2 regions of the Arthrobacter glycogeni genome follow, and region 1 is predicted to be linked to the other one. Evidence: riboswitches for the same ligand, from Rfam matches in the RefSeq annotation. Region 1 holds a riboswitch; the other holds the start of a gene.
The links. Region 1 has a riboswitch for cyclic di-AMP ahead of ACX80G_RS07960 (C40 family peptidase). Riboswitches for the same ligand answer to the same signal wherever they lie in the genome.

Region 1 (14,924 bases):
TGGTCACATTGGTGATGTTGTCTGTGCCTGATTTTCCACTGTCGCTCGCCGGCGCGAGGTCGGGGGTCGAAGGGGCGGCGTCGGCACCGTTGAAGATCAGGCCTTGGACGGTGAAGGTGTTGACGGTAAGGGTGTTGACGCCGGGACCGCCGGCGTCCGGGCCGTCCACCCGCACGAAGTTGTTTCCGGTCGGTGCACCGGTGACGGCGCGTGCTGTGTTGATGTCGCCAAGCGTTCCTGGCGCTGCGCCAACTTGCTTCAGGAAGGTCGATGTCGTGCTGTCTGAGTTGTCGCCCAGGAAGGCTTGCCCGACGCTGGCCCAATCGCAGGGCTGCTGGGGTGTGGGTGCGCAGACTCCGGCGTCAATGGTTTGCTTGATGCGTCCGGCCGTTGCCACCTTCGGGTCTTGCTCGGCGACGAACGTGTTGACACCGTAGGGGTGCGTAATGGTGTAGCTGGCGCCTGGCTGGAGGTCCTCGACGATGAACCGAAGCCGGCCGAAGCCCATCTGCTCGCCAGCCGTTACGACACCGTTCAGGTGGGCACCTTCCAGTGCCGCTTCGTAGAGCCCAAGCTTTCCGCCGGATGCCCCTGCGTTGAACCAGAACGCTTCTTCCGGAAAATTATCGGGGTAGGACGCCGGGGAGTTTGGGTCCGGCGGTTCAGCCAGGCAACCAGCTCCGGCCATGTAGCACAGCTGAAGTTTGACGTTGCCGTCTGAATACCAGGTGGGAAATCCATTCTGGGGGTCGACCGGGCTCATGCCCGCCGTCGCAGCCAACGCAGGCACGGCAGCCAAAGGGGCCATGGATGCGGCCAGCAGGGAGGCAACAGTCACGGTGGCGAACCGGCGCAGGAAAGTCTTCCGACGGCCCTGCCCTGCACCTCGGTGCAGACCGGGTTCATCCCCAGTATTCCCTGTCTGCCAACCCCGAGCGGTTTTGCTGTTCACTGCCGACATGATGATTCCCCTTACTGGTTCCGGTGCTCCCGGCTACGCCGTGAAGTCACTGCAGGCTGCCATTAGTTCTGGCGCCTCCAATGTTGACGAACCAACCATGGGAAAACCTTGCCCGGGACCATCAATTCGGGGCCATGCGGGCGGGACGCACCGCCCGCATAATTACCACTAAATGGCCTCACGCCGAAACACAGTGACCCTCAGTGAACGAGGAAGCGCGGCTCCGGTGAGGTCGGCATCCGATTCTCGTCCTGACACCACTGGATGACTTGTCCTCCACCCAGGAGACTTACCCACTTAATACATGTCGCCGTCCGGCAGCACCTGCGGGCAGGTAACCATTAGGTATGGATACCGTGAGGACATTTCAAAAGCTTGGCGGCATAGCATGCCGGAGGGAACCTTCCCGTGCCGGGCTCGGTAGGGTCAATTTCCGGGCCGCACTGCTTGTAGCGCCGCGCGAACTGATGGCGGCTCTGGCCGGAAAACGCAATGACTGGCAGCGAAATGTAACCCGGGGAGTAATCCGGATCATCGATCCGCGCACGCAATCCATCATCGAGGCGGTCGCCCGTCGCCGCCACCGGGGGCACACAACGGCACACTGGCTCCGTGACCTAAATGTGACAAAACCTCATAGCGATAGGTACAGTAGACGGCACGCTCTGTTCCGTTCAACTCAGCGTCCTCCCGACAGATTGCCTAATTCTGCCGCTGCCGCGAGGTCCGTTCGCATACATCCGGCAGAAGCGGGGGAACCAGTAGTGGTCGTCGTAAGACGGCCTAGGGGTAAAGGTGCGGTATCGCACCCGGGTGGCTCCCATCCGAATCCGACAGCTAACTTCGCAGGCACTGGGAGAGGCAACATCATCATGTCCAAGAACCGTTATATCGCGCGCCACCGTGCAACCCCGCCAAGCGCCATGCAGACCGTATCCAAGGCAGTCAGCTCACATGCCGGCTCCATCGGCCGTCCGGCAGCGGTTGTCGTCGCCGCATCAGGTCTGATGTTGAGCGCCGGGCTGCCAGCTAACGCTGCAGGCGAAGTCGACGTCCAGGCCGCGCCGGCATCTGTCGCCCAGGCCTCCAGCGCACCAGCCCCCGGAGCCTCCACTCACACGGTTCAGCCCGGAGATACTCTCGGCAGCATTGCCGGCACCTACGGCGTCAGCGTTGAGTCGATTTTCGCCGCCAACGGGCTCGGCTGGGACTCGGTCATCTTCCCAGGCGACGTCATCTCGCTGACCGGCAACACTGGCCAGTCAAGCCAGTTAGCACCAGTAGCAGCACCGGCGCCAGCTTCAGCAGCAGCGCCAGCCCCGGCGATCCAGGTAGCTGCACCGGCGGCCCCCGCTGAGACCAGCACGCTGGGTATCACCACCGCCTCGGAGGACATCCAGCCAATCGGTGCGGCGTCCACCGGCGGACAGGTATCGAGCGCAGGTATCGCCGGAACGGCCCAGTCAATGATCGGCGCACCGTACGTCTACGGTGGCACCAGCTCAACCGCTGGCTGGGACTGCTCAGGCTTCGTGCAGTGGGTCTACGCCCAGCACGGCATCGATCTGCCCCGCACCAGCCAGGCACAGATGGGTGCGCTGACCCCCACCAGCAACCCTCAGCCAGGTGACCTCGTCGTCCAGAACGGCGGCGGACACATCGGCATCTATATCGGTGACGGCCAGATGGTCAGCGCACTGAACCCAAGCCAGGGAACCCTGGTCCACGCGGTCAGCGCTATGCCACTGGTTGGGTACTACACGCTCTAAACCTTCCATACCGTCGCGGCGGTCTGGAGAAGTACCATGAAGGCGCCACCGGAAACATCCGGTGGCGCCTTTGTGCTTCGTCTGTGAATCGGTCACCCGTGGTTAAATGACACCAGTTCGTACGGCACTCTCGACGTCACTTGCGCATGCGAAATCTTCTTGCTGCTCTTGTCATAGGGTCACGCTTGCTCCGTCGGAGAGACTCGCTGCGTCGTACCAGCGAAGAACCCGCAATGCCCTAAGGGTGTTCCACCGACTCGATGTACCATCGGGTTCTTCGAATCGAAAGTGGACCGCCCCGGGGTGAGGGTTTTCCAGCAGCCAATGTCCATTTGACTGACGCTTGGTACGAACTTGATCGACTGCCTCAACCAGCCTCGGATCGGCCGGTCCGCCGCGGAGAGCGAAGTAGCTCGTCGCTTTGAGCAGGTCGTAGTGCCAGCGTGGAGGGTAAGAGAACTGGAGCCATCGAGGGTTCACTACCTCGCCTGTGCGCAACGACCGGAACAGACCGCGTCGAAGCAGAAATTCCTCGCCCCCGTGGCGAGCCCGCCTGACCTCGTCGGATCCACCGGTGCGTCGCTCCCACCTCAGTAAAGCGTCAATTACGTCAAGAGTACTGGCGAACGATCCCGGCGCCGAACGCGACTCGGCCCAGCAGTTCCAGCCTCCGTCAGGCAGTTGGTCGGCCACGAGCCGCTTGACCACCGGATCGATGTTGATGCCAAGGTAGGTACCGATCAGGACAACGCCGGCGTTGATGCAGCAGTCGACTTCCCCGGCGAAGAAAGGCAACCCGTCATACTCCCACCGGCAGTTGCGGTCGACCAACTGTGCCGTCTCTAGCATCACCGCACTGTCCGGCGGTACGCCAAGTGGCACAGATCGAGCAGCACGGGGTAGGTAGCGATCCATGGTTGCTCAGGGTGCTCACCTGGCGTCTCGGTCTGGTCTGTGGTGGGCGACGGGAACGGCGGCGGTGGCTTGCCGGCAGCCAAGGCCCGCGCGGTACTCTCGGCGAACGCAGCGGTATTAGGAAAGCATGCCCCGTCCGCCCATTGTCCGTCGGGCGCCCGCAGCGCGAGCAGCCTAGCGCCCCACCCTTCGTGCTCCACCCTCGCCCGCACAGCTACCACCTCATCCCGCAGGGCGTCGAGGAGGTCGCGTAGCACCTGCCAACGGATCGCTGGATCGCCCTGCAGCAGCCACCGCACCACCGGGTCGTCCACAGCCATCGGCGGCGTCCGAGGAACGTAGGGAACGTACTTCTTCAGCGAAGTCTCCACTGTCGCACTGTAATTGAAGGCAATGGCGCAGTAAAGAGGCATAGGGATCGGATATCCACCCCCACGCCAGAATGGTCTCGTCCCGCGCCAGCGTGGACGATAGCCGCGGCTCTGCCTTCGTGCTTTCCGGTCAGACGGCTCACCGGTAGGGTGAATCAATGACACAGGCGGCTGGCGACGGTGCAGGAGCAAACAACGGCGTGCGGCGGGGAATTACCGAGCCCGCCCACCAGGGTGACGAGTCGACCACCACCCTGGGCTTCCTCCAACGTCAACGCGATCTGGTCGCCTGGAAGGTCGGGGACGTCGACGACGACGCCCTACGCTCCGTCGCGACCCCCACCGGGCTCACCCCGCACGGCCTGGTACGTCATCTCGAGAATGTTGAACGGTCCTGGCTAAGGGACGTCTTCGCGGGGGAGCAAGGTCTTACCTACGACTGGTCCGACGCCGATCCGGACGGCGAATTCCACGTCGCCCCCGATATTTCGATGCAGCGGCTCCTTCAGGACTATTCAGCCGAATCGGGCCGCTGCGACGCCGTCGTCCGGGCCGCCCCTTCGTTGGATGCAAGGTCCTCCCGCGACGACTACACACTCCGGTGGATCCTGCAGCACCTGATCGAGGAGACTGCACGCCACCTCGGCCACCTTGATGTATTGCGGGAACAAGCGGACGGCGCAGTCGGTGAAGAGCCAATGATCAGGGACTAACGAGCCAGGGAACAACGAGCCAGTGACTAACGAGCCCGGAATTATCGGGCCAGACATGAGCAAACCGCGGACCGACGAGCCAGACATCAATAAACCAGGAATCTGACGGGGAGGCGCCAGCTAGCCCTGGTAGTGCCGGGCGAGCCGGGCCAAACCCTCATCGATCGACACGGCCGGCGTCCACGCCAGCAACTCTCGGGTCCGGCGCTGATCAAACCAGTGGGCGGTGGACAGCTGTTCGGCAAGGAACCGGGTCATCGGTGGTTCGCTCTCAAGGCCGCGCCGCTGCCACACCAGCTCCACCAACGATCCAGCCACCCGCGCCGCCCGACCCGGAACCGTCCAACGCGGCGGCTGCACCCCGCCAGCCCGGCAGATCCCCGCAATCAGCTCGCCGATGGGCCGCGGCTCACCGTTGGTGACCACCACCGCCTGCCCCGCCAACCGGTCCATGCCGTAAAGCGCTGCGGCTATCGCTGCTGCGGCATTGTCTACATAGGTGGTATCCACCAGGGCCGTCCCGCCATCCAGCAACGGTAGACGCCCCGCACGGGCACGCTCAATCACTCGCTCCACCAACTGGGTATCCCCAGGACCCCACACGATGTGGGGTCGGACAGCTGCAACCCGGAAATCCTCGCTGTCGGCCGCCAGGGCGAGCAGTTCGGCCCTTCCCTTGGTCTGGGCGTAATGACCCCGCACCAAGCCCGGCGTCGCGCTCGTGGCACTTTGTCCGACCAGCGCCGCTCCGACATGCGCCACGGACGGGGAGGAAATGAGGACGAAGTCCCGGATCCCGGCGGATCTAGCAGCGGAGAGCAGCAGCCGGGTCCCCTCCACATTGACTGTTTCGAAATCCGCTGCAGCACCGGCAAATGACACCTTGGCCGCGAGATGTACCACCGCATCCATGCCCCGCACCGCCCGCCGGATCGCCTCCGGATCGGTAACCGATCCCAGCCAATCATCGACGCCGGCCAACCCCGACGGCCGACGCTGAAACGTCCGTAGCTCATGCCCCTGGGATCGGAGTAGATCCGCTGTCACCCTGCCCAGCATCCCGCTGGCACCGGTGACGAGAACCCTCACAGCGAGCCGATCTTCCCGCCGGCGAGCACCCTAGCCGCCCATGCGGCGACCCGGGTCCTGTCGATTTTCGCGTTGTGCCGGATGTCCGTTGGCAGCAACGGAACAGCCAGCACCGCCGACAGCTCAACTCCGGCGGACTGTGCTGCCGTGCGCGCACCGGTGGCAAGGGACTCCGGCGCCAGCCCTGACGTGGTGGCCGGCGGCACAGTCTCGACGACGGCGACTACCACCTGCGTACCGGCCGGCCCAACACCGACCACCGCCGCCAGCCCGACGGCGTCGACCGTTTCGAGCGCCTGCTCAACCCCCACCGGGGTGACAACGCCGGTTGGCGCGGTGATGATGTGGGGGAGCCTGCCCTCGACCCAGAGCTTGCCGTCACAGTCGAAATGGCCCACGTCTCCGGTCCGGTGCCAGCCGCCCGTCCGTGAGCTATCACTCTGGGTGATCCACAACCGGTGATAGCGCTCTTTCACATGTGGGGCGCTGATCAGAATCTCGCCGGTGACCCCGGCATCGGTGGTCGGGTCGCCGTCGGCGGTACCCGCCTGGTTGAGGGGACTGACGGTGATCTGCGCACCCGAGACGGCTCTGCCGACGCAGACCCCGTTCCCCGCGCCGATCACCCTCCCGGCTGCCGCATCGGCTTCGGCCGAAAGGATCATCCCGAGGTCGATGTCGGTGACGGGCAACGCTTCGGTCATCCCGTAGGGCGTGTGCAGCGACGCCTTGGGAAGGACGCCAAACAGTTCGGTCAGCAACCGTGACGGCACGGGAGCCCCTGCCGACAGCAGCAGTGACACGCCGGCCAGTGCGTCTCGATGAGCGGCAGTCAGCTCGCTCCGGGTGGCGAGAATGTTCCTGAGCGCCGCTGGGGACGCAAACACTGCGGTGGCGCTGATCGCGGCGACGGCGTCGGCAAGGGCCGCCGCGGACAGGGTCTTCGGTTTGGTGACGTCCATGTCGGGAGTGATCGACGTCGTTCCCAGTGCCGGACCGAGCAGCGCGAACGGAGCGAAACCGGCTACCAGCCCAGCGCCGGGGCGGATACCAAAGGTTTGGGCGACGGTATCCCGCATCGCGGCCAACCGTCGATGCGTGTATACGACGCCCTTCGCGGGCCCGGTCGAACCGGAGGTGAAGAGGATGGCGGCGTCAGCGTCGGGATCGAATGCGTCGGGGTCGAATGCGTCGGGATCCAGCTCGTCAGCAGCGGAAGCCCCGGTTGTGCCAGAAGCAGCAGGAGCCCCAGCCCCGCTGACACGGAGCTCCGCGAGCGAGTACTCCACCCCCAGGACCCTCCGCTTGGCTGCTGGCATCGCGGCCACACTGATACGGCGTCCCGGCCAACCGAACAGTTTCGCAGCGGTCAACGCCAGGTCAATGCCGATGAGGAAGTCGGGAACCGTGCCCCGGACCGCTTTGCTCAGTCCCTTTCGACCCAGGCCGGCATCGGCGACGATGATCACCGCCCCAATCCGCAGGCAGGCGTACAGCAGCACGGTGAGCTCAACCCCCGGCGGCACCATGAGACTGATTCGGCTACCCCGGCTGACACCAATGCTCCGTAGCGCGGTCGCAAGGGACTGCACCTCATCCTCGAGCCCCCGCCAGGACAGCGACCGGCCGATGCGGCCGTCGGAGCCCATGTCGGCAACCGCCAACTGGTCCGCGTCGGGCCCCTGTGCACGCTGAATCAGTTCGTGTTCAAGTGGGGTGAACGACGACGACGGACCGGCCTCAGGAGCCAGCGCCGCAGTGCCACCCAGCCATCCGAACAATGGCGTCGCGATATCCCGATCCTCGCCCACCAGATGGCCAGCACCCTCAAACCGGTGAATGTCGGCGTGCGGCAGGCGTGCTGCGAGGTCGTTGAGGTAGGTGTCGGAGAAAATCGGATCTTCGGGGCCCCACAGCATCAACGCGGGCACATCGAGGGTCCGAATGCCTTCAGCGATGCTCCGAAGCGCCGGATAGCTGGGATGCGACGGGTCGGCAGGGATGTCAGCAACAAAATCCGCGATGCCCTGACGCCGGGCGGCACCACGGTACGGCAGCAGAAACGCTTTCCGCACCTCTTGGGGCAGCGACGGACGGGCCAGGGCGTGCGTAACGTCAAGAAAGGCCGTCGTGTCCTTGGTGCCCCACCGGTGAACCAGCGGGTGCAGTGCCAGTCGAAGCGCAGCGGGAATCTGCCGGTCGGGATCCTGGTGGATCGCCGTGTTCGTGAGCACGACTCCGGACACCAGGTCCCTGCGCCGGTCGGCGAAGCCGAGACTGACCACACCGCCCCAATCGTGACCCACTGTGATGACCGGTGTGGTGAGTCCCATCGAATCGACGAAGTCAACCAGGTCAGTCACGCGGTCAGCGAGCCTGCGGAACCGTCCGGTCCGTTCGGAAAGCCCCATGTTCAGCTGGTCGACGGCGATCACCCGCCACCCGTGTTCAACACCCGCGGCGAGGACGGTCCTCCACAGGTAGGACCAGGTGGGGTTGCCGTGCACACACAGCAGAGTCCCGCGGGCTGGCCTGGTCAGCTCAGACCCATTATCTAGATAATGCCAGCTATTGGTGGTTCCCGCAGGGTCTATTGCGGCGGTGGAAGGGACGTCTCGGTAGGCCGGCCACGACGGGTCGACGCCGGGAAGTGCTACCACGCAATCTCCAGCATTGCGGTATTCAGCCCTGAACCAACGCCCATGCAGAGCACCCGGTCGCCCGACGTGAGCGTCTGCGCCTCGGCTGCGAGGGTCATTGGCAGGGAAGCAGGACCAACATTGCCCCATTTCTGGAAGGTCATCGGCACCCGGGAAGGATCAAGATCAATCGCCTCGACGATGGCGTTCGTGTGGGTGCTGCTCACCTGATGGGTGATGTAGCGGTCCATCGACGTCCAGTCCCACTCCTGTTGTGCTTCTTTCCAGGCGTCGACGACCAGCTCGAGGCCGCCGTCGAGCAATCCCTGAGCATCTGTATACATGCCGTCCATGCCGCCGATGCACAGTTCGTGGTGCTCGGTTCCAGCACGTGCCACTCCACCCAACACACGGTGGGCGCCCGGGTGGGCGTCGGCTGGCCCCAGCACTGCGGCGGCTGCCCCCGATCCGAGGGTGAGGGTGGCGAACTCCTGCAGAAAGCTGGCCCTGGTGGCGTCCGGCTGGTTGAGTCGGCGCAGCGTAGCCTCCTGGGTGGCCTGGGAATCTTCACCATTGACCACCATCGCGTACTGGATCTGCCCGGCCTCGATCATGTTCGCGGCCAGGGTGATGCCGTTGACGAACCCGAGGCAGGCGTTGGCGACGTCGAAGTTCATCGCCGATGACGGCAGCCCCAGCCCGTTGTGGATCTTCACGGCAACCGATGGTTCAAGGTTGGTGCGCGTGACCGAGGTGTTGATCAGGAGGCCGATCTGTGAGGCACCAATGCCCGAGGAAGCGAGGGCTTTCGCGCCCGCCTCGATGGCGGCGTCGTCAAACCGGGTGCCCGGAGCCCACCACCGGCGTTCAGTGATGCCAGCAACCCGCTGAAGCAGTCCGCTGGAGAGTCGGAGGCGCTTGAGCGCCGGTGCCAGAACACGGTCGAACTCGTTGGAGGTGACGATGACCGGAGCCTCAACGCTTTCCACGCCAAGCAGCGCTGTGTTGTGGTGTCGGAAGTTGAAATTGCCGGTCAAATTTCCTGCCTTGTCGACTGGTCAGTGCGCCTCGGTAACCTGCGCTGGATGGCCTCTGGGGCACGTGGACGCAAAAACGAATCTGACGATTCGTTATAAAGCCTACTTCCTTTCTCTTTCTCCAGCCCGCGGTGACGCCTAATTACGCGGTGCGTGAACCCACGCAATGCTGCTGAACAGAGCCTCAACGCAGTAGATTAGGGGAAAACCCATCACCTTCTGGAGACCTAAGAGATCCCGTGCATCTGAAAAGTCTAACCGTGCGCGGCTTCAAGTCCTTCGCGTCCGCGACGACGTTCGACTTCGAGCCGGGTGTCACCGCTGTGGTGGGACCCAACGGATCAGGTAAATCCAATGTGGTGGACGCCCTGGCGTGGGTGATGGGCGAGCAGGGTGCCAAAACGCTCCGCGGCGGCAAGATGGAGGACGTCATCTTCGCCGGAACGTCGGGCCGGGCGCCCCTCGGCAGAGCCCAGGTTTCGCTGACCATCGACAACGCCGACGGCGCCCTCCCAATCGAGTACGCCGAAGTGACCATTTCCCGGACCCTGTTCCGCACCGGTGGCTCGGAGTACGCGATCAACGGCAGCACCTGCCGGCTCCTTGACATTCAGGAGCTGCTCTCGGATTCCGGGCTCGGTCGGGAAATGCACGTGATCGTCGGGCAGGGCCAGCTGGACAAGGTGCTGCACGCCACCCCCGAGGACCGCCGCGGGTTCATCGAGGAGGCAGCAGGAATCCTCAAGCACCGGCGACGCCGCGAAAAGACCGTGCGGAAACTTGACGCCATGCAGGCGAATCTCACCCGCCTGACCGACCTGACCGGTGAAATTCGCCGTCAGCTCACCCCGCTGGGAAAACAGGCCGACGTCGCCCGCCGTGCCAAGACCGTCCAGTTCGATGTCAGGGACGCCCGGGCACGGCTTATGGCCGACGACCTGATGCAGCTGATGAATTCCTTCGAGCGCGACGTGGCCGACGAGACTGCCCTGAAGGAACGCCGCGCCGACGTCGAGAAACTCCTCGCCGCCGGACGGTCCCGGCAGGCCGACCTTGAACGGTTCGCCGCCGAGGCAACCCCCCAACTCAACGCAGCCCGCGACACGTGGTACCAGCTCGCCAACACCCGCGAACGGTTCAGGTCGCTGGGCAGCCTCGCTGAGGAGCGTCGGCGGCTCCTTGGGGAGAGCGCCGACGACGACGGCGCCCCCCGGGCCGGCGGCAGGACCCCCGACGAGCTGGACCAGCAGGCGGCCCGCGCCCGTTCTGAGGAAGCTGCGCTGCGGGACCACGTTGAGGAACGCAGCGAAGCGCTCGAGACGGCTGTCGAACTGCGCGGCGACGCCGAGGAGGCCGCGGCGGTCGAGGATCACCGGCTCACCGCGGTGCTTCGCGCTGCGGCGGACCGGCGCGAGGGACTGGCCAAGCTCACCGGCCAGGTGGGCGCCGCTCGGTCACGGGTGGAGTCGGCCGGGGCCGAACTGGGCCGGCTTCGTGCCTCGGTGGCCGACGTCAACGTGCGCCGGACCGCCGCCCAGCAGGAGTTCACCGCCCTGGAGGTGCAGGTCGCAGGCGCCGAGGAGGGCGAAGAGAACCTCGACGAACAGTACGAAACTGCCAGCCGCGCCCTGGAGGCTGTCCAGGCGGAACTGGAGGACCTGACCCGGCAGGAGCGCGCCGCCGACAGGGAACGGGACTCCCTGCAGGCGCGCCGGGATGCGTTGCAGACCGGGCTGCGACGCAGGGACGCCAGCCAGGCTGTGCTCGACGCCGGCCTGCACGGGGTGCTCACCGCGGTCACCGACCTGATTACTGTGCAGCCGGGGTATGAGACGGCCATCGCGGCCGCTCTCGGTCCGGCAGCCGACGCCGTCGCCGTCGAGAATTTTGAGGCGGCCCGGCGCGTGCTGCTTCGGGTCCTGGACGACGGGGCCGGCCAGGTCACGCTGCTCGTCGCCGGGGGAGGACACGCCGGGGGAGAACTGGCTGGGGGAGAACTGCGGAAGCAGATAGGGGAAACGGCGACACAAGTACCTGCAGGACCTGTGCCGGCTGCCAGCCTGGTCCGTTGCGACAGCCGGCTGGCTGGCGTCGTCACCGGGTTGCTCGCCGACCGTGTGGTGGTTGAGGGACTCGCTGAGGCATTTGCCCTGGTGGCGTCGCAGCCACGCGTGACGGCCGTGACCCGGGATGGCCAGGTGATCACTGTCGCGTCAGTGCGGGGTGGCTCTGCCGGTGAGCCGGGGGTCCTGGAAGTGCAGGCGGCGGTTGAGGAAACCACCGGGCGGCTGGACGCCGCGGCCAACCGGATGGAACGCGCCAGATTTGAGATTGCTGCCGCTACAGCCAGGGTGCACGACGCCCAGACGACGGCCAACGACGCGCTAGAACAACTCCACGACTCGGATGCCCGGCTCGCGGCGGTCGCCGAAAAGCTGGGTCAGCTGGGTTCGGTGGTGCGGTCGGCGGCAGGCGAGACTGAACGGTTGACCCGACTGGCCGACGCTGCCGCCGCCAACCTCGCCGCCGAGCAGGAACGGCTGCACGAGGTGACCGGGCGGCTTTCCGCCGCCCAGGACGCCCCGGCGGACAGCGAACCCTCCACCGAGCACCGTGACCTGCTGGCCCTCGGGGCAGCCCAGTCGCGGCAGGTCGAGATGGAAGCCCGGCTGTCACTGCGGAGCGCCGAGGAGCAACTCCGGTCCATCAGCAACCGTGCATTGTCCCTCGAACGGGCAGCGGTCGCCGAACGACAGGCACGCGTCGAGGCTGCCGAGCGGGCGAGAGTCCGCCGCCTGCAGGCGAAGCGGGCAGCCGCCGTCGGGCAGGCGGTCACCAGTGCACTCGCCTACCTCAACGTGTCAGTGGACCGGGCGGCTCACCTCCGGGATGCAGCCGAGGACCGGCGGGCGCAGTGGGACGCCGAACTGGCCGAGGTCCGCACCGGCAACGACAGGCTGCTCGCCGAACTGGCCGCGCTGACCGACTCGGTGCATCGCGACGAACTGGCGCGCGCCCAGCAGCGGGCCCGGATCGAAACGCTGGCGAATCGCTCGATCGATGAGCTCGGATTCACGTCGGACCATCTGATCGCCGAGTACGGTCCCGATGTGCCGGTCCCGGTTCCCGCAGCGGCCGCCGACAAGTGGGCTGAGCTCCGGGCGCCGGTGGACGACGCCGGTAATCCGGTGCCCACCGGGACGCCCTACGTGCGGGAGATCCAGAAGAAGCGGTTGAAGCGTGCAGAGAAGGACCTCGCGTCGCTGGGCCGGGTCAATCCGCTGGCGCTCGAGGAGTTCGCTGCCCTTGAGGAGCGCCACCAGTTCCTGAGCACCCAGCTGGAGGACCTCAAAGCGACCCGCAAGGACCTGCTGGACATCATCCGGGAGGTCGACGAACGGGTGGAGCAGGTCTTCACCGCCGCGTACCAGGATACCGCTGTCCAGTTTGAGCGTGTGTTTGGCAGGCTGTTCCCGGGAGGGGAGGGCAGGCTGGTCCTGACCGACCCGGACAATATGCTCACCACCGGGATCGAGGTGGAGGCACGCCCGGCGGGGAAAAGGATCAAGCGCCTCTCGCTGTTATCGGGGGGTGAGCGCTCGCTGACCGCCGTCGCGCTCCTCGTCGCGATCTTCAAGGCCCGGCCGTCGCCGTTCTATGTGATGGACGAGGTGGAGGCGGCACTCGATGACACCAACCTGGGCCGGCTGATCACCATCTTCGAGGAGCTCCGTCAATCCAGCCAGCTCATCATCATCACCCACCAGAAACGGACGATGGAGGTGGCAGACGCGCTGTACGGGGTGACGATGAGGGGCGACGGCGTTTCCACGGTGATCAGCCAGCGGCTGGTGGACGCGTAGGCAGCTAGCCGGACGGTACCGCTGTGACGATGACGTTTTTCCCCCACAGGTCGTCCGTGTAGCAGCTGATGATCACCAACCGGTGGGGAACAATGTCCCAGATATCGCTGGTCTTCAACGTCTCCTTATCGTCGGTCGTGACCGATTCGACGACGTAGTTCAACGCGCCCGTCTCAGTGGTCAGAGTGAGTGGATCCCCGACGACGACGTCGGTGCTTAGCCGGTTGAACGGCGCTTCCCGGTCCTCCCAGCTATGACCGGTGACATAGGTGGTGTTGGTGGATCCTTCTCCGGGGCTGCCGTAGCTAGTGAGCCAGTACGCATCAAGGGTGAACGGCGGCACAATCGACTGCGCTGCAACCTCACCGGCGGTCGGTGTCAGCCCCAGGACCGCTAGATCAATGCCAGCTGAGGGAACAGTGAGCCCGATCGGCGCCGAAACGGGAGCAACGATTGCCCCGTCGCCGTGGCCTGTTTCGAGGGCGGCGGGTCCTGCCCCAGCCGGTCCAGCAGGAGGAGCGGTTCCCGTGGGATCAGCTGACGGTGATGAGGGGGCGCCCGGTGAGGGGGCGGTGGAGAAGGGGGCGGTAGAGGTCTGGTAGCTGCCCGAGGGTCGGTCCGCTGGGCCAGACGACGCTGCCACTTCCGACGAGCACGCAGTAAGCAAGGTCAGCAGCGCGCCGAGCACAACGTACACCAGCCGGTAGCTGCGGTTCTGCCGTGCTCCGGGGAATCGATCTTTGGTCATCGGTCCTCGTTTCGTTGGGTGAAAGTCACAGTGTGAAGGTGGCGCCGATCGAGGTGATGATCGGCGCCACCTTCACTGCTGGTCAGCTGACGGCAGGAGGAGCTAGCCTGTCACCCGTGAGTTGCGCCGCAGTTTCACTACCGCCGCGGCTGCACCTGCAGCCAACAGTGCCCCCAGTCCCAGGAACCCCGCGCTCGCAGGTGATGCTGGGGATGCTGTGGACGCCGTGGACGCTGGGGTAGCCGTTACATCGCCGCTGTCGCTGCCGGTCTGGATATTCAAACCGCCGTTGCTGCCCGCCGAACCCGACGTCCCGGCCGAACCGCCAGCCCCGGAGCCACCGGTTCCACCGGACCCACCTGCGCCTCCGATTCCACCGGTTCCGCCCGCGCTGCCGGTCCCTCCGTTGCCGCTCCCTGCGCCACCGGAACTACCGGAACCACCGGAACCACCGGAACCACCGGAATCGCCGTCGCCACCGTCGCCTCCTGTACCACCGTCCACGTCGACGATGATGTCGATGTCGAGCAGCACGTCGCCCACCCCACAGTTGGCGATCGCCACAGCGAACAAGGCTTCCAGCTCGGCGATATCGGCGTCGCTGATCCCGGGCGCCTCCAGCTGAAGGTTCACCAGCACCGCCAGCGCGGCATCGAGCGCCCCCTGGGCTGCGAGAATAGCTTCGGTGTCGGCTGCAAGCTCGAGCGCTAGCTCGGCAGCGTCAACGGCAAGTTGGGCATCGACGGCGGCCGCCGCAGCGGCATTCAGCGTCAGCTGGAGGTCGTCAGCCACTACCTGAGCCTCGGCTTCCAGCGCCAC
Region 2 (14,924 bases), on a different contig from region 1:
CCACGACTCGCTGGACTCCCACTTCAACTTCGCCTCGCCACGTAAGCACGGCGTCGATGTCGTTGCAGCCATCCGATCCATGCGCGACGGCGGCGCTAAGGTCTTCATGGCGATGGGCGGCAACTTTGTGCGAGCCACCCCCGACTCCGACGTCACCGATAAGGCGCTCCGCAACACTCGCCTCACGGTCCAGGTGTCAACGAAGATGAACCGTTCCCACCTGATCACCGGCCGCCGTGCCCTGATCCTCCCGGCCCTGGGCCGGACGGATAGGGACACCCAGGCGAGCGGTGACCAGCGTGTCACGGTCGAGGATTCGATGAGCGCGGTGCATGCGTCCCGGGGGCGGCTCCGTCCCCCCGGACCAGACGTGCGCTCGGAGATCTCGATCGTGTGCGAGCTCGGTGACCGGTTGTTCGCCCGACCCGAAAGCCCGTTCCGCGACAACGCTCCCCAGCTCGACTGGGTCGCGGCGCAGGCCGACTACTCGGTGATCCGGAACCACATCGAAGCAGTCATCCCGGGTTTCGAGAACTACAACACGCGGATCGAAACCGGCGGATTTGTGCTGCCGAATGGTCCCCGCGACGGCAGGATGTTCACCACTCCGTCAGGCAAGGCAGTATTCACCGGCAACACCCTCGAGTACCCCAAGGTCCCTGAGGGCAGGCTCCTGCTGCAGACCCTGCGGTCGCACGACCAGTACAACACCACCATCTACGGCAAGGACGACCGTTACCGCGGCATCCACGGCGGACGACGAGTGGTACTGGTCCACGAGGACGACCTGGCCGCCGCCGGGATCGCGGAAGGGGAAATAGTGCATCTGGTGTCTCAGTTCTCCGATGGTGTGGAACGGCGGGCCGAGAACTTCAGGGCCGTCACCTACCCCACACCGCGGGGCTGCGCCGCCGCGTATTACCCGGAAACCAACGTCCTGGTGCCGTTGGATTCAACAGCCGACGTCAGCGGAACGCCGACCTCCAAGTCGGTCATCATCCGGCTCGAAAAGATCGCCTGAGCTAAACACGATCTGAGCTAGACCTACAGAAGCCCCCGTTCATGCGAACGGGGGCTTCTGTAGGTGCGAACCAAAGCCGTGTTCGCGACCCAGTGCTACCTGATCCAGGGAAGCATCAGGGCTTGTAGGCGGTCTCCGGCTACACATCCCTGGGCTGGCACCACCATCACTCCGCTCGCGGCGGCAAGGCCGCGGAGCATACCCGAACGCTGATGTGTTGCGGCAACAGCCCTGCCGGATTCCAGTCGGTACGGCACCAACCGGCTCCGCCCAGGGAGCTCATCGAAATCTTCCCCCACCGTCGTTTCCTCGGTCTCGGGGAACGGAGCGCCGCGCAATCCCGCCAGCAAGGGCCCGACGACGGTGAACATGGCCATCATCGCTGCCAGCGGGTTGCCCGGCAGTCCAACCAGGAACCGCCCATCCGGGAGCCTGGCAAGGAGCGTGGGGTGTCCGGGACGCATGGCCACGCCGTCAATGATGAACTCAGCCTCAAGTGTTTCCAACGCACGCCGGATGTGATCAGCCGACGAACCGCCTGTTCCGCCCGTGGTGATCAGGACATCCCCGGAAGCCCGGGCCAGGGATAGCTCGTCCATGGCCTCAGCACTGATGGCGGCGACGACGTCGTCGAGGTCGTCCTTGGCACGGCCGGACGTGTCGACATGCCCACCCATCATCTGAACCAGGCCGGGGAGTTGCGGCCCGAACGTGTCACGGACCTGCCCAGGCTCGGGCAGACCCGCCTCGATCACCTCGTCCCCCGTGAGCAGCAGTGATACGCGGGGGGCGCGCAGCACTGGAAGCGTGTCGTAACCGGAGACCGCGGCAAGCGCGATCTGCGCTGGGTTTAAGGTCACGTTCGCCGGGATGGTTTCGCTTCCTTCGGATGCCTCTTCACCGGCCGGGCGAATGTGTTCCTGCGGCCGCGGCTCGTCGGGGCGAGCGCTGTCGTTGCGGTCCAGGACAGCACCCCGCGCCGCGCCGTGTTCCATCCGCAGGATCCCTGTGGCTCCGTCAGGTACTACTCCCCCGGTGAGGATGAACGTTGCCTCCCCGGTGGCCAGCGGCCGGGCGCCTGAGTCGCGATGTGGTGTGGCGCGCGGCCAGGGATGCCCTTCCTTCGGGGCGGGGCTGACCAGTTGCCAGGGCGGGTTGCCGCTGACCGCCCACCCGTCCATTGCCGACGACGCGTAGTGCGGGATGGCCTGCAGCGCCCGGACCGGCTCTGCCAGCGTCTGCCCCAGGGCGTCGGAGAGGGGGACGGTCTGGTTCGCCAGAGGAGATCCCGCATCATAAGCTGCCCGGCGCGCCGCTCCCCAGCCAAGGTTCCGCCCGGTGGGGCTCGCCTCAGGGCGGCTCTCGTTGTGTGGGCTTTCGCTTTGCCCCGCGTCGTTCAGGGGCGTTTCCCCGGTCTCGGACTCGTTCATCGGGGCTTCGTTCACGAGGCGTCCGACGACGTTGACGCAGCCGCATCGCCGGTGGGGCACTGCCTACGGGCAGCCTCAATGGCCGATTCCATGGCCACACGCTCGCTCGCCTGCTGGCTGCCCACCGCAAGTCCCGCGGCGTAGCCCGCAATGAAGGTGGTCAGCGGCGCGGCGGGCCGAACAATTGAGTGCGCTGCGTCCCCGGCGAGGGACAGGATGGCATCGATGTCGATCGTGGTGCCCTCAAGCTCCAAAGCCTCGATGAGCTGGGCGCTCCATTCCTGAAGGATCTGATCCTGCTTTTTCATCGCTGCTCCTGAGGTTTCGGTCGGTGCCGTGCCTGAGACACCGAGTGATTGGGCGTCAGCCCAGGTGTCGACATCCGCTGTGCTTCCCGGCGGAACGTCAATTGTTCTCCATTGCACCCTAGCAAGGAGTGCCTTCATCGACAGATTCTGGGCTCCACCGCTGGTTTGGGCTGCCATCACGGCGGTGCGGAGGCTCCCCAGTCGGTACAGCGCAGCCAGCGGCTGGTCCCGGCCGCCGTCGTGAGCGACTACTGAGGACTCAGGACACTCTGCTGCCGCTGCCAACAGCACCGGGATGGCCTGCGCGATGCGCGGCATGTCGCAGGCGAGAACCAGCACCCACGGCGTGGTGTCCTCAAGTAAGTGGTCGACGGCGGCGGCCAGGGCTGCTGCTGGCCCACCGAAGGGAGGGGATTCGCGGATGAACTCGCAGTCCTGCGCCATCGAGCCCGCCACGGGGTCCCCCGGCAGTCCGTCGTCACGGTCGGGACCCACCACGATCGTGCGGTGTGCAGCGGCGACTGCATCACATGTGAGACTGAGGAGAGTGCGTCCTCCACGGTGCAGATGTGCCTTCGAGACACCGCCGAGGCGCGACGACCTGCCCCCGGACAGCACTACGGCGTTGAAGTCGAGGGGTGTTGAATTCAAGCGGCGGACTCCGCCCGGAGGAATGCGCTCCACTGCGGTGCTGGCTTCTCAATTTCGCGGAACTGCCACGAAGCGCCGCGCGGTGGTTGCGGGGTTATACGCAGGTGCCAGCCGAGCGAGGTGAGGGTCTTGTCACTCTTGTCATTGTTACACCGGAGGCAGCATGCCACGAGGTTCTCCCAACTGGATGCTCCGCCGCGGGAGCGTGGGAACACATGATCAATAGTTGAAGCGCTCTTCCCGCAGTAGGCGCACAGGTGGTTGTCGCGCCGCAACACTCCCCGGCGGGTCACCACCACGCTGTGGCGGTACGGGATCTTTACGTAGCGGTTCAGCAGGATAACCGAGGGGCGGCCCAGGACGTCGGTGGGTCCCACCACCGGGTCCTCCCCTTCCGCGACCACGCTCGCCTTTCCGGCCAGCACAAGGACCAGCGCCCGGCGGAAGGTCACTACCGCCAATGGCTCATACCCAGCGTTCAGAACGAGAGTGCGCATGCACATTCCTCTTTGCCGACTTCGGGCCTGCGTCCCTGTGGTCCGGGAGAGCAGGACGACAACTGACTTATTGAGAGTAAGGGTAGTTCGACGGATGCCCGGTTTGCTAATCCGGCGGCCCGGCTTAGCGCGTGTCGTCGGAAGACGACCTTGGGACAGCACGGGGATGGTACGCAGGAAGACCCGGGAATCGAAATCCCCGGGTCTTCCTGCGTACAGGGTTGTGTGCCTTAGCCGCCGACGCGGATGAAGACGGGGCCTGAGCCGAGGTCGGCTGGTGCGACGACTGTCTGGTTGCCGTTGAATCCGCCGTGTACGGCCTGTCCACCACCGATGTAGACGGCGATATGGGCCACTCCGGCGCCACCATCTGCATAGTAGATTAGGTCGCCTGGGATGGCCTCGCCAGCGCTGACGGTGCGTCCGAGCGACAGGTAACCGGCTGGCCAGCCATGAAAGTTGATGCCAGCGGCAGCGAGCGCATTGCTGACGAGGCGGGTGCAGTCCTGGGTGACCCCGAGCTGTCCCTGCGCTGCGGCGGCGATGGTGGCTGCCACCCCTGAGGAAACGGCCGGGGCTTTCTTGGCTACTGGCGCCGTCTGGGCCGGCGCGGCCTGGGCTGGCGCCGTCTGGTCCGGCGCGGCCTGCTCGACCTCTACCGCGGGTGCAACAGTTACCGGCTCAACGTCTGCGACCTCGGCGTCTGCGACCTCGGCGCCCGGAACCACGACGGGGGCTTCGTCGATCTCGACGACGGTCTCGACCTGTGCGGTGACCGCTGGTGCCTCGACGACGACTGGTGCTGCTACCGCCTTGACCGGAGTGCGGTTGAAGGCAATCTCTGCGTCGGCCGGAGCCTCGACCACGGCTGGAGCCGCCTGAATCTCCAGAGCCGAGGTGAGGGCCACCCGTTCAACTGACTCGAGCGGGAGGTCGGCGGCGTTGGCCGACACACCACCCGCCAGAACGAGGCCGGATGCTGCGACGATCACAGCTGCCTGACGGCCGACGCCACCGGCGTTTTCGGTTACTGCCTTGGCCAAGGTCGAGAAGCTGGTGTCGTGGCGCTTGTCGGCACGGTGCCGTGCAGTAGCTGCATGTGTAGTCATTGTGAAACTCTCTGGTTTGATTCTCGAGCTCTAGCGGACGCGGACAAAACTGGAGCCGGCGAGGTCGGAGAGCGGATGCAGGATGGTCGCATTGACGCCGTTCATTCCGCTACTGATGACCTGCCCATTACCGACATAGATGGCAACGTGTCCCGGGCGGATGACCAGGTCCCCCGGCTGAGGTGAACCGACCACGTCGCCGTATGCGTAGAACTGCTCGGGCCCGAGGTCCCCAACGGTTTTACCAATCGACCGCAAAGCCACTTCAACCAGAACTGTGCAATCTTGCACTGCGCCGATCTGCGAGTAGGCACTGGCCACAAGAGCCGCGCCGGCTCCATTTGCGGAAGCTTCAACGACCTCCGGCTTTGGAGCGGGGGCTGGAGGAGCTGTGACCGGTGCTGCGACTGGTGCGGGCGCGGGGGCCGTGGGCGCCGCTGCTGGCGCTTCGGCAGCGGGGGGTGCTTCCTGCACAGCGAGCGCCACAACGGCAACTGGAGCAGCAGCCTCGGCTATTGGGTCGACGACGGCCTGGGCACGGGCCCGGACGACTGGTGCAGCTTCCGCTACTGGTGCGGATTCGACTACTGGTGCAGCTTCCACCACGGCGGGCGTTGCGGTAACGGCGGTGCGCTCGAAGGTGATGTCGGCGGCGGCAGCGGCGCTAACAGCGTCGGCGGTGACCGATACGGAGTTGAGGGGGGTGGAGAGGACAACACGCTCCGACTCGCCAATACCGTGTGCTGGCAGTCCGGCGGTCAGGACGAGTCCTGACGCTGCGACAATGACGGCGGCCTGGCGACCTACTGATCCAGCATTTGACGAGACGGCGGTCGAAATGACTGTCAAGGGGCCGTTATGCGGGCGGGCGGCCCGGTGGCGGCCCGGAGAAGAGCTGGTTGACACGTTTGATTGCCTCTCCCAATTGCCTGCGGGGTGAGCTGTCGGATTCGGATGGGAGTCACCCGGTCACATGATTTCCTGCTGGAAGTACGCAACTTAACCCCAAGGATTTCTCGCGAAATCCACTAATTGGTTCCCCCGCCTCTGCCATGCGAATTGTGCGAACGGACCCCGGGCAGTGGCAGAGCTAGGCGATCTGCTCGGGAGTGCCGAACCTGTGAGATTTTGGCACGGGGTTGACGGTACAGCAGATCGAGAGCAATGTCACATTCCGGTCACGGAACGGTGTGTCCTTGGTTACAGCCAGCCCATCGGGTCGACCGTCTGTCCGTCAACCACTACTTCGAAGTGCAGGTGGCAACCGGTTGAGGCGCCGGTACTGCCGCTCTGTGCAACTACCTCGCCACGGCCAACTTTCTGCCCCTCTTTGACGCTGCTGAGGGAGAGGTGGTTGTAGGTGGATTCGAGCCCGTTGCCGTGATCAATCACCACGCGGTTCCCTCCGCCGTAGGGGTGCCACCCGGTGAAGGAGACGGTGCCGGCCGCTGCGGCGAAAACTTCGGTGCCGCAAGAGCTGCTGAAGTCCTGGCCGGAATGGAGCTCACCGCTCATGCCGGTGATCGGGCTAACCCGGTAGCCGAAGGGTGAGGTGACGACTAGATCCCTCATCGGCGCTGACAGGGAACCCCCGGCCGAGGCGGGCACCGCGGCGGATCCTGCCGCGGTCATGATCTCGCTGAGCTTGGCGTCGGCGTCGAACGTACTCTGCAGTGCGGTGCGGCCGAAATCGACCAGCGCGGCGTCAGGAACCGTGATATCGCGGGGGGCGACTGCTGCTTCGACGGTGGAGACGGTCTCGCGGGTGGCGGCAGCCACACCCTCGGCGGGACTGGATGCCGCGGTAGTGGGTAGTGCGATGGTGAGCACCAGACCCGAGGCGGCAGCGGCGATCGCGACCTTCTGGCTCATCCCGGTCAGTGAGAGGTCGTTCCGGACGCGGACGGCACGACGTCGTCGTTCAAGTCGCTGGGCGTCTCGGGGACGCGCGGCGGGTACCGCGGCGGCGGCACGGCGGCGTCCCGAAGCGTTGTGCTTCGACAAAGGGTCCCTTTCGTCTATGCCTGCGAAGTTAGCTGTCGGATTCGAGTCGGGAAAGAACTCGGCCCTGATCTGTTCCGTCGGAGCGGCAGCGGATCTGAGCTTCACCCTAAGGCGGCAGATTAGCCGCCGTTGATGGGTCCTCCGCCCCTGTCACGGGTGATGAGCATCCCGATCCGCTGACAGGGTTAGGCGTGCGGATCAGGTAACGCTGATGTATCAACGCCAGTTTTCCACTATGCGCGACCAGAAGCAAAAGAGATACGTTCGTTATCTTTTCCTGTGGATAACTTGCGGCTACACCGCGCTTTACCGCCCTAAAGTGCCGTTTCGCTGACCGAGACGAAGACGTGCGCGGCGACCTCGGGCGGTAGTTCGAGAGCTCCCTCGATCCCCTCAACCCGGACCGACACATAATCGCCGACGGTTTGCACGCTGATAACCGTTCCCGGCCGCAATCCGCCCTCATCAAGCTGCGACAGCAGCTCGGGATCCACCTGGATGGGCTCGGCCAGGCGGACGAGGGTGACCACCGATCCCAGCGGATTCGTTCCCATCACCGCCAGAAGACTGCGTACACCGGCGGTGAAGTTCTCGGTCGGCGGTCCACCGAGTGCCTCCAGCCCGGGGATGGGGTTGCCGTAGGGCGACTCGGTGGGCTTTCCCAGCAGCTCGTACAGGCGCTGTTCGACCCGTTCGCTCATCACGTGCTCCCAGCGGCATGCCTCTTCGTGAACGTACGCCCAATCGAGGCCGATCACATCGGAAAGCAGTCGTTCAGCGAGGCGGTGTTTACGCATGACACCGATGGCGCGGCGTCGGCCCAGATCAGTGAATTCAAGGTGGCGGTCGCCCGAGACCACCACCAGCCCGTCACGCTCCATCCGCCCGATGGTCTGTGAAACGGTTGGACCTGAGTGGCGGAGCCGTTCGGCGATCCGGGCGCGGAGGGCGACAATGTTCTCCTCCTCCAGTTCCAGGATGGTCCGCAGGTACATCTCAGTGGTATCGATGAGGTCCGTCATGCGGTTCAGCTCCTTGGCACTGGTGCGGGTTGGAACAGCGGGCAGGGTTCGCGGTGCGAGCGCGGCACGTAACGCCAGCGTCGAACGTGAGTTCTCCGCCTCCCAAGGTTAACCTATTTCCTGCTGACCGCGGCAACCAGCCGCCACCACGCACACCCCCGTTGCCTGGTCATAAATGCCGCGGGAGCCAGGCAGTGCGGCAGAATGAAACCCGTTCTAAGTTGCGCGCTTATCCCTTGGAGGAACCATGAGCATTTCCCCGGACCATACGATCCCCGCTGGGCTCCTCCCCGCTGACGGGCGCTTCGGCGCTGGGCCCTCGAAGGTTCGCACCGAGCAATTGGAAGCACTCGCCCAGGCCGGGCACACCCTGCTGGGCACGTCACACCGCCAGGCGCCGGTGCGTCATCTGGTTGGGTCGATCCGGGCTGGCCTGACCCAGCTGTTCAGCGCACCGGATGGCTACGAAGTGATCCTGGGCGTCGGCGGGGCGACTGCGTTCTGGGATGCAGCCTCCTTTGGCTTGATCGACAAAAAAGCCCAGCACCTGTCCTTCGGCGAATTCGGGTCGAAATTCGCCTCAGCTACTGATCGGACGCCGTTCCTTGAAGCGTCGTCGGTGATCACCTCGGCGGCGGGAACCCGGCCGACCCCGCAGGCGGAAGCCGGCGTTGACGTCTACGCCTGGCCACAAAACGAGACGTCCACTGGTGTCGCAGCCCCAGTCCACCGGGTGGACGGAGCCGCGCCGGACGCGCTGGTCCTCATCGACGCAACCTCAGCCGCGGGCGGGCTGGACGTTGATGTGAACGCCTCCGATGTCTACTACTTCGCACCGCAGAAGAACTTCGGATCCGACGGCGGACTGTGGCTGGGGATGTTCTCCCCCGCGGCGCTGGAACGCGCGGACCGGATCGCCGCGAGCGACCGGTGGATCCCCGACTTCCTGAACCTCAAGACAGCCATCGGCAATTCGCTCCTGAACCAGACCTACAACACCCCGTCGCTGGCCACCCTGGTGACCCTCAACGCCCAGGTCGAATGGCTGAACGCCAGCGGCGGGCTCGGGTTCGCCGCCGCCCGGACCGCCGAGTCAGCGGGCAGGGTCTACCAGTGGGCCGAAGCGTCCGACGTCGCAACCCCCTTCGTGACCCGCGTCGAGGACCGCTCCAATGTCATTACGACAATTGATTTCGACGAATCGGTCGATGCAGCACTGCTGGCGAAGGTGCTGCGAAACAACGGCATTGTCGACGTCGAACCGTACCGGAAGCTGGGCCGCAACCAGTTGCGCATCGCCACGTTCGTCTCGATCGAACCGGACGACGTATCAGCGCTGCTGACGTGTATTGATCACGTCGTCGGCGGCTGACCATCGTCGAAGAGCGTCATGGATCGGTGACCGGGTCCCCAAAATCGGTCACGATCCGCAGCCGGCGGCGGGGTGACCCGTCGAAGCGAAGTCGCAGGTGGTGGGCCCGCCAGGCCCAGATCATCCCGGCCAGCGCAGCGATAAGTCCCGCCGCTGCTGCGACGGCGAGGCTCCACCGCGGGCCGAAGGTGTTGGAGACCAGGCCGACGATCGGCGCGCCGAGTGGGGTGCCGCCAAGGAAGATGGCGAAGTACAGGGCCATCACCCGGCCGCGCATCACCTGTTCCGTGGTGGTCTGGACGTAGGCGTTGGCGCTGGTCAGGAGGGTGAGCGCGAATAGGCCGACAGGAACCAGGGCGAGACCGAACAGCCAGACGGTAGGTGCCAGGGCCGCCGCGGCGCAGGCGACGCCGAACGCTGCTGCCGCGCCGTAGATGAACCGCAGCCTCGGCTTGCTGCGCCGTGCGGAGAGCAGCGCCCCGGCCACTGACCCGACTGCCATCACCGAGGACAGGACCCCGAACACGCCGGCACCACTGTCGAATTCGGTGCGGGCCATCGCCGCGATAAAGACGGCGAAGTTGAGTCCGAACGTTCCCACGATGAAGATGGCGAGCATCACCATCATCAGGTCCGGCCGGTTGCGCACGTATCGGAAGCCTTCACGGATCCGGCCCTTTCCCGGCGGAGACTTTTCCAGGACCCGCAGCTCGGAGCGTCTGATAGTCATCAGCACGAAGATCATGGCGCCGAAGGTCAGGGCGTTGATCAAGAACACCCAGCCGGGGCCAACCGCTACGGTCAGCAGCCCCGCGACCGCGGGGCCAACCATCCGCGCCCCGTTGAAGGAGGCACTATTCAGTGCGACGGCGTTGGGCAGGTAGTCGTCGCGGACCAGTTCCGAGACGAAGGTCTGGCGGGCTGGCGCGTCAACGGCCGACACGAACCCGAGGGCGAGGGCGAACGCGTAGACGTGCCACAGCTCGGCAACCCCGAGCACCACCAGAAGGCCCAGCCCAACGCCGAGCGCGGCCATGGACAATTGGGTGATGATGAGCAGTTTGCGCCGATCCACCGAATCGGCAATCAGGCCGGCCCAGGGGGCGACGAGGAGCTGCGGCCCAAGCTGCAGCGCCATCACAATGCCCATGGCCGCTGCATCCTGGTCGGTGAGGATGTCATACACCAGCCAGTCCTGGGCGGTCCGTTGCATCCAGGTGCCAATATTGGAGACCAAGGCTCCGAAGAACCAGACCCGGTAATTATGGATGTGTAGCGAGCGGAACATTGCCATTAGCTGCGTGCCGCCCGTAGCGCTCCACGCCTACCGTGGGCCAACTGGCTATTCGCCTCCGGCGGCGCCGGTGGAAACCGATTCGTCCTGGGCGGAATCCTCCGGCCGCACCCGTTCCGCCCAGGGAACCCAGGGTGGTGAGAGCAGAGAGGTTTCCGACGGAAGCAGGCCCACCTCGGAGATAGTAGGTTCCTTACCGCGTGGTACCCGGGCCAGGGTAGCGAACCAGTGCCAGCCGCCATAGCCGGGTAGATGGGCTTCGAACCGGTGGGTGACCACCCGTTCGGCGTCAGGGTAGGCACCCACATGGGCGCCGAGCTGCCCGGGCTCTGCCACCTGACTGAGACCGTTCCGCGCGAACTCCACTGCGTCGGCCAGGACGGCGTCGGGCTTGGAGGGCTTCCGGGGCGCGCGGCGCTTAGCCGGAACGGCTGCGGCTTTCCCGCTGGCCTCGACGTTAGCCGAGGGGGCATCAGCTGAGGGGTCACCGGTCAATCGGTCGTCCGGCGTATGCGCAATGATTTCCAGGTCTGAGTCCACGGTGGCGCCTACGCGTCCAGGTCGTCGGCAACCGCGCGGAGGACAGCTGCCACCTTGCCGGCGTGCGACTTGTCAGGGTACCTGCCGCGTCGCAAGCCGTTGGAGACGTCATCGAGCAACTTGATCAGATCTTCGGTGATAACCGCCATGTCATCGGCGCTCTTGCGGGATGCCTTCGCTACCGACGCCGGGGCCTCAAGGATGCGGGCGGAGAGCGCCTGCTGCCCCTTGCGCCCGTCGGCGACGCCAAACTCCAGCTTGGTGCCGACCTTCACCTCGGTTACGCCGGCGGGTAGCGCCGAGGCATGCAGGAAGACCTCCTGGCCGTCGTCGGTAGCCAGGAAACCAAAGCCCTTTTCAGCGTCAAACCACTTGACCTTGCCAATAGGCACGTCATTACCTCGTTCTGTCGGTGCTGCAACGGACACCTGATACCTGCGCCGATCCTTGGATGGATCCGGTGCCATGGCTCGTGCGGCGGCCGGCGTCTCGTCGGAGAAGTCTCTAGCTCCTAAGAATATCCCCTGCGGCAGTGTGCTCGGTGAAGGGGCCGCGCTGTGTACGCTGTTAGCGTTATGGCAAATACCTCCCCACACCCTCTCCCAGACCACGGTTCCCGCGCCCCGGGGCGGAATCTCCCGCGGCTCGCCCTGATGGTGACCGCAGTGGTGCTGGCCGCCGTCGGGCTGCTGTGCCTGGCCGCTGTGCTGGTCACCGCTTTCCTGGAGGGCACTGTGTGGCCTGGCTTCGTCGCTGGCGCCTACGTATGCCTCCCTGTTGCTTTCATCCTCATGATGCTGCTGGTGATCTCCGGAATCTGGGCCCGCAAACGGGCCTAGCCGCCCCTATCCCAGGTACTTCCGGGAGAACTGCCCGGGGCCCTCGCCTGCAGACGGGGTAACGTTGTCATAATGTCCGCTATCCGCGATCTAGCCACCGATCTGGCTGCACGCAGCGACGCCCGGCTCCGTGACCTTCTCACGGCGCGCCCGGATCTCATCCTCCCGCCAGTCCCCGATTTCGCTGCGCTCTCCGCCCGCGCCTCAACCCGGGTCAGTGTGCAACGAGCCCTGGAAAATCTCAGCGAACCCGAGCTTGACGTGCTGACCGCCGTCCAGCTCTCAACCCATGCCGACACCGGGCAGAGCACCACTGCCGTCTGGCTCCGTTCGGAGATTAAGGGCGCGACGGTCAAGGTCCTCGACACGCTGCTCGCCCACCTGCACGCGCTGGCGCTGCTCCGGCGCGCGCCCGCGCCCGCTGATACTCCGGCGTCCGACCGGAACCGGCGCTTCTATCTGCCGGTAGCATCCCTCGCTGAAGCCCTGGGACCCTACCCGGCAGGTCTGGGCAGGGAGCTCACACTGCTGGTGCGGCTGCTGCCCGGCTACGCCAGACAGCTGCCCGCTGCCGTCGACCGGCTGCGCGACCTTGGTCTCGAATTGGGGGGTCCTGAGATGGGGGATCCTGAACTCCAGCCGATCAGTGCCGCCAACGCTGCTGCGCAGACCCTGCACCGGGCGGTGTCGTCCCCCGCCGGCTGGACAGCACTACTGGCGTTGGCACCGGCGAGGACCGGCGATCTTCTGAGCAAGTTCAGCGTCTCGGCTGTTGGTGCGTCCCCGGCGAGCGCCGCGGACGACACCTCTCCTATTCAATGGCTGCTCCGACATGGCCTTCTTGCCCGTCTCGATGCGGGCCACGTTGAATTGCCGCGCGCCGTGGGGCGGGCTGCCCGCGGCCATTTTATCGTTGCACAGCTGCGGTGCGATCCCCCCGCACCACCGCTTCGCACCATCCGGAACAGTATGCGGGACAACGCTGCCCACAGCGCTGTGGCGGAAACCCTGCGACTGGTCACCGACCTCGTGGCGGCCGTTGACGCCTCTCCCATCACCACCTTGCGTTCCGGCGGGGTGGGGGTCAGGGAGATCCGGCGGCTCGCCGAGTCGCTGCGGGTCGAGCCTGACCAGACGGCCTGGCTGGTGGAGCTCGGTGCTCTTGCCGGGCTGCTGGTGCTCGACGTCGACACTTCCCGCTGGCGGGTCGAGCCGGGAACACTCTGGCTGGCCCAAAGCCGGGTCGAGCAGTGGCACCGGCTGGTAACCTCGTGGCTCGACGCGCAACGCGCCCCGTCCCTGGTGGGAACCCAGTTGACTGCTGGCACCGCCGTCAACACGCTGGCCGCCGAGGCGGTCCGCCCCGACGCACCGCACATCAGGTCCCGGATGCTGGCAGCATTGGCGGCGCTCAGCCCCGACCCCGCCGGGCGGCCCGACGACGGCGCCCTTTCCCCGGTGCTGCAGGTCCCCGATGTCATCGAATGGCTCACCTGGAGCCAGCCCCGGCTACAGCGGCGCTTTGCCCGACTGGTCCCGGGCATGCTCACCGAGGCCTCGCAGCTCGGCCTGGTGGGCTCGGGTGCCCTGACCGAGCTCGGCGCCCTGACCGAGGCCGGCCAGCACGACGCCGCCGCCGCTGCCCTCAGCGACGCCCTGCCCGCTCCGCTGCGCCACTTCATGCTGCAAGCCGATCTGACCGCCGTCGCACCCGGCTATCTTGAACCTGAGGTGGCCACCGAGCTGGCGCTCCTCTCCACCCCCGAAGGGCAGGGCCCGGCCGGCATCTTCCGGTTCTCGGCCGAGTCACTGCGCCGCGCGTTCGACGCCGGCCAGGACGCTACGGCAATCCTGGCGTTTCTGGCGCGCCACTCGGCCACCGATGTCCCGCAGCCCCTGAAGTATCTCGTCGATGACACAGCGTCACGGTACGGACGGTTGCGCGTTGGCCGGGCCAACAGCTACGTCCGCAGTGACGACGACGCCGCGCTCTCAGCTCTCCTGACGGACCCCCGGGCCGCCGCACTCGGGCTGGTCCAGCTGGCACCGACGGTGGTGATCTCCCAGGCGTCCGGGCCGGAACTCGCTGCGGTGCTCCGAGAGCTGGGCTACGCCCCAGCTCTCGAAGGCTCCTCAGCGCCGTCCAGTCCTGGGCGCTCCGCCTCCGCAGGCGGCACAGGCAGCGTGACGACGTCGTCGTCGCGGGTGGTACTCAACCCGTGGACGCTGTCGGCCGAAGACATCGCCAACCAGGTGGCGGTGCTGCGCGGCGCCGGCGTCGCGGCAGCGGGCGGCATGTCCACCACGGAGAGTGACACCTTGTTGGGCCTGGAAACCCTGCGGAAGGCGATCCGGCTGCGCAGCCCGGTCCGGCTCGGGTTCGCTGACAGCCAAGGGAATTCCACCCGCCAGATCCTTGTTCCACTATCGGTATCCGGTGGCCGGGTGAGAGTCATTGACCCCGCCAACGAGGTAGAGAAGGTCGTGTCCATCCACCGGATCATGGACGTAGAACTCGTTTCACTCGATGAAGGGGCAACAACTGATGCCTGACGGCCCACTGATCGTCCAGAGCGACAAAACCATCCTCCTTGAGGTGGATCATGAACAGTCCACCGAGGCTCGGCACGCCATCGCGGCCTTCGCCGAGTTGGAACGCGCCCCCGAACACGTCCACAGCTACCGGCTGACCCCGCTGGGGCTGTGGAACGCCCGCGCGGCTGGCCTCGACGCCGAACACGTCCTCGATACCCTGCTCAAGTACTCACGCTTCCCGGTCCCCCACGCCCTGCTGGTCGACATTGAGGAGACCATGTCCCGGTACGGGCGGCTGCGCC

Region 2: another riboswitch for cyclic di-AMP. It lies ahead of ACX80G_RS02105 (NlpC/P60 family protein); the one in region 1 lies ahead of ACX80G_RS07960 (C40 family peptidase).

Annotation. Positions count from the first base shown of each region.
Region 1 covers NZ_JBTNDV010000006.1:14,537-29,460, forward strand. Annotated here, with positions in the region: gene ACX80G_RS07955 (Ig-like domain-containing protein) at 1-952, opposite strand, end outside; cyclic di-AMP (ydaO/yuaA leader) riboswitch at 1,667-1,827, shown strand; gene ACX80G_RS07960 (C40 family peptidase) at 1,834-2,730, shown strand; gene ACX80G_RS07965 (hypothetical protein) at 2,902-3,579, opposite strand; gene ACX80G_RS07970 (hypothetical protein) at 3,579-4,016, opposite strand; gene ACX80G_RS07975 (DinB family protein) at 4,175-4,729, shown strand; gene ACX80G_RS07980 (NAD-dependent epimerase/dehydratase family protein) at 4,850-5,818, opposite strand; gene ACX80G_RS07985 (alpha/beta fold hydrolase) at 5,815-8,478, opposite strand; gene ACX80G_RS07990 (3-oxoacyl-ACP synthase III) at 8,472-9,494, opposite strand; gene smc (chromosome segregation protein SMC) at 9,734-13,357, shown strand; gene ACX80G_RS08000 (class F sortase) at 13,362-14,105, opposite strand; gene ACX80G_RS08005 (hypothetical protein) at 14,208-14,924, opposite strand, start outside.
Region 2 covers NZ_JBTNDV010000001.1:452,316-467,239, forward strand. Annotated here, with positions in the region: gene ACX80G_RS02080 (FdhF/YdeP family oxidoreductase) at 1-1,021, shown strand, start outside; gene ACX80G_RS02085 (molybdopterin molybdotransferase MoeA) at 1,117-2,451, opposite strand; gene mobA (NTP transferase domain-containing protein) at 2,463-3,410, opposite strand; gene ACX80G_RS02095 (HNH endonuclease) at 3,407-3,907, opposite strand; gene ACX80G_RS02100 (NlpC/P60 family protein) at 4,138-5,016, opposite strand; gene ACX80G_RS02105 (NlpC/P60 family protein) at 5,047-5,922, opposite strand; cyclic di-AMP (ydaO/yuaA leader) riboswitch at 5,928-6,092, opposite strand; gene ACX80G_RS02110 (M23 family metallopeptidase) at 6,217-7,020, opposite strand; cyclic di-AMP (ydaO/yuaA leader) riboswitch at 7,023-7,196, opposite strand; gene ACX80G_RS02115 (iron-dependent transcriptional repressor DtxR) at 7,335-8,042, opposite strand; gene serC (phosphoserine transaminase) at 8,290-9,414, shown strand; gene ACX80G_RS02125 (MFS transporter) at 9,431-10,708, opposite strand; gene ACX80G_RS02130 (DUF3027 domain-containing protein) at 10,757-11,248, opposite strand; gene ACX80G_RS02135 (cold-shock protein) at 11,257-11,640, opposite strand; gene ACX80G_RS02140 (hypothetical protein) at 11,824-12,087, shown strand; gene ACX80G_RS02145 (helicase-associated domain-containing protein) at 12,160-14,640, shown strand; gene ACX80G_RS02150 (DNA repair helicase XPB) at 14,633-14,924, shown strand, end outside.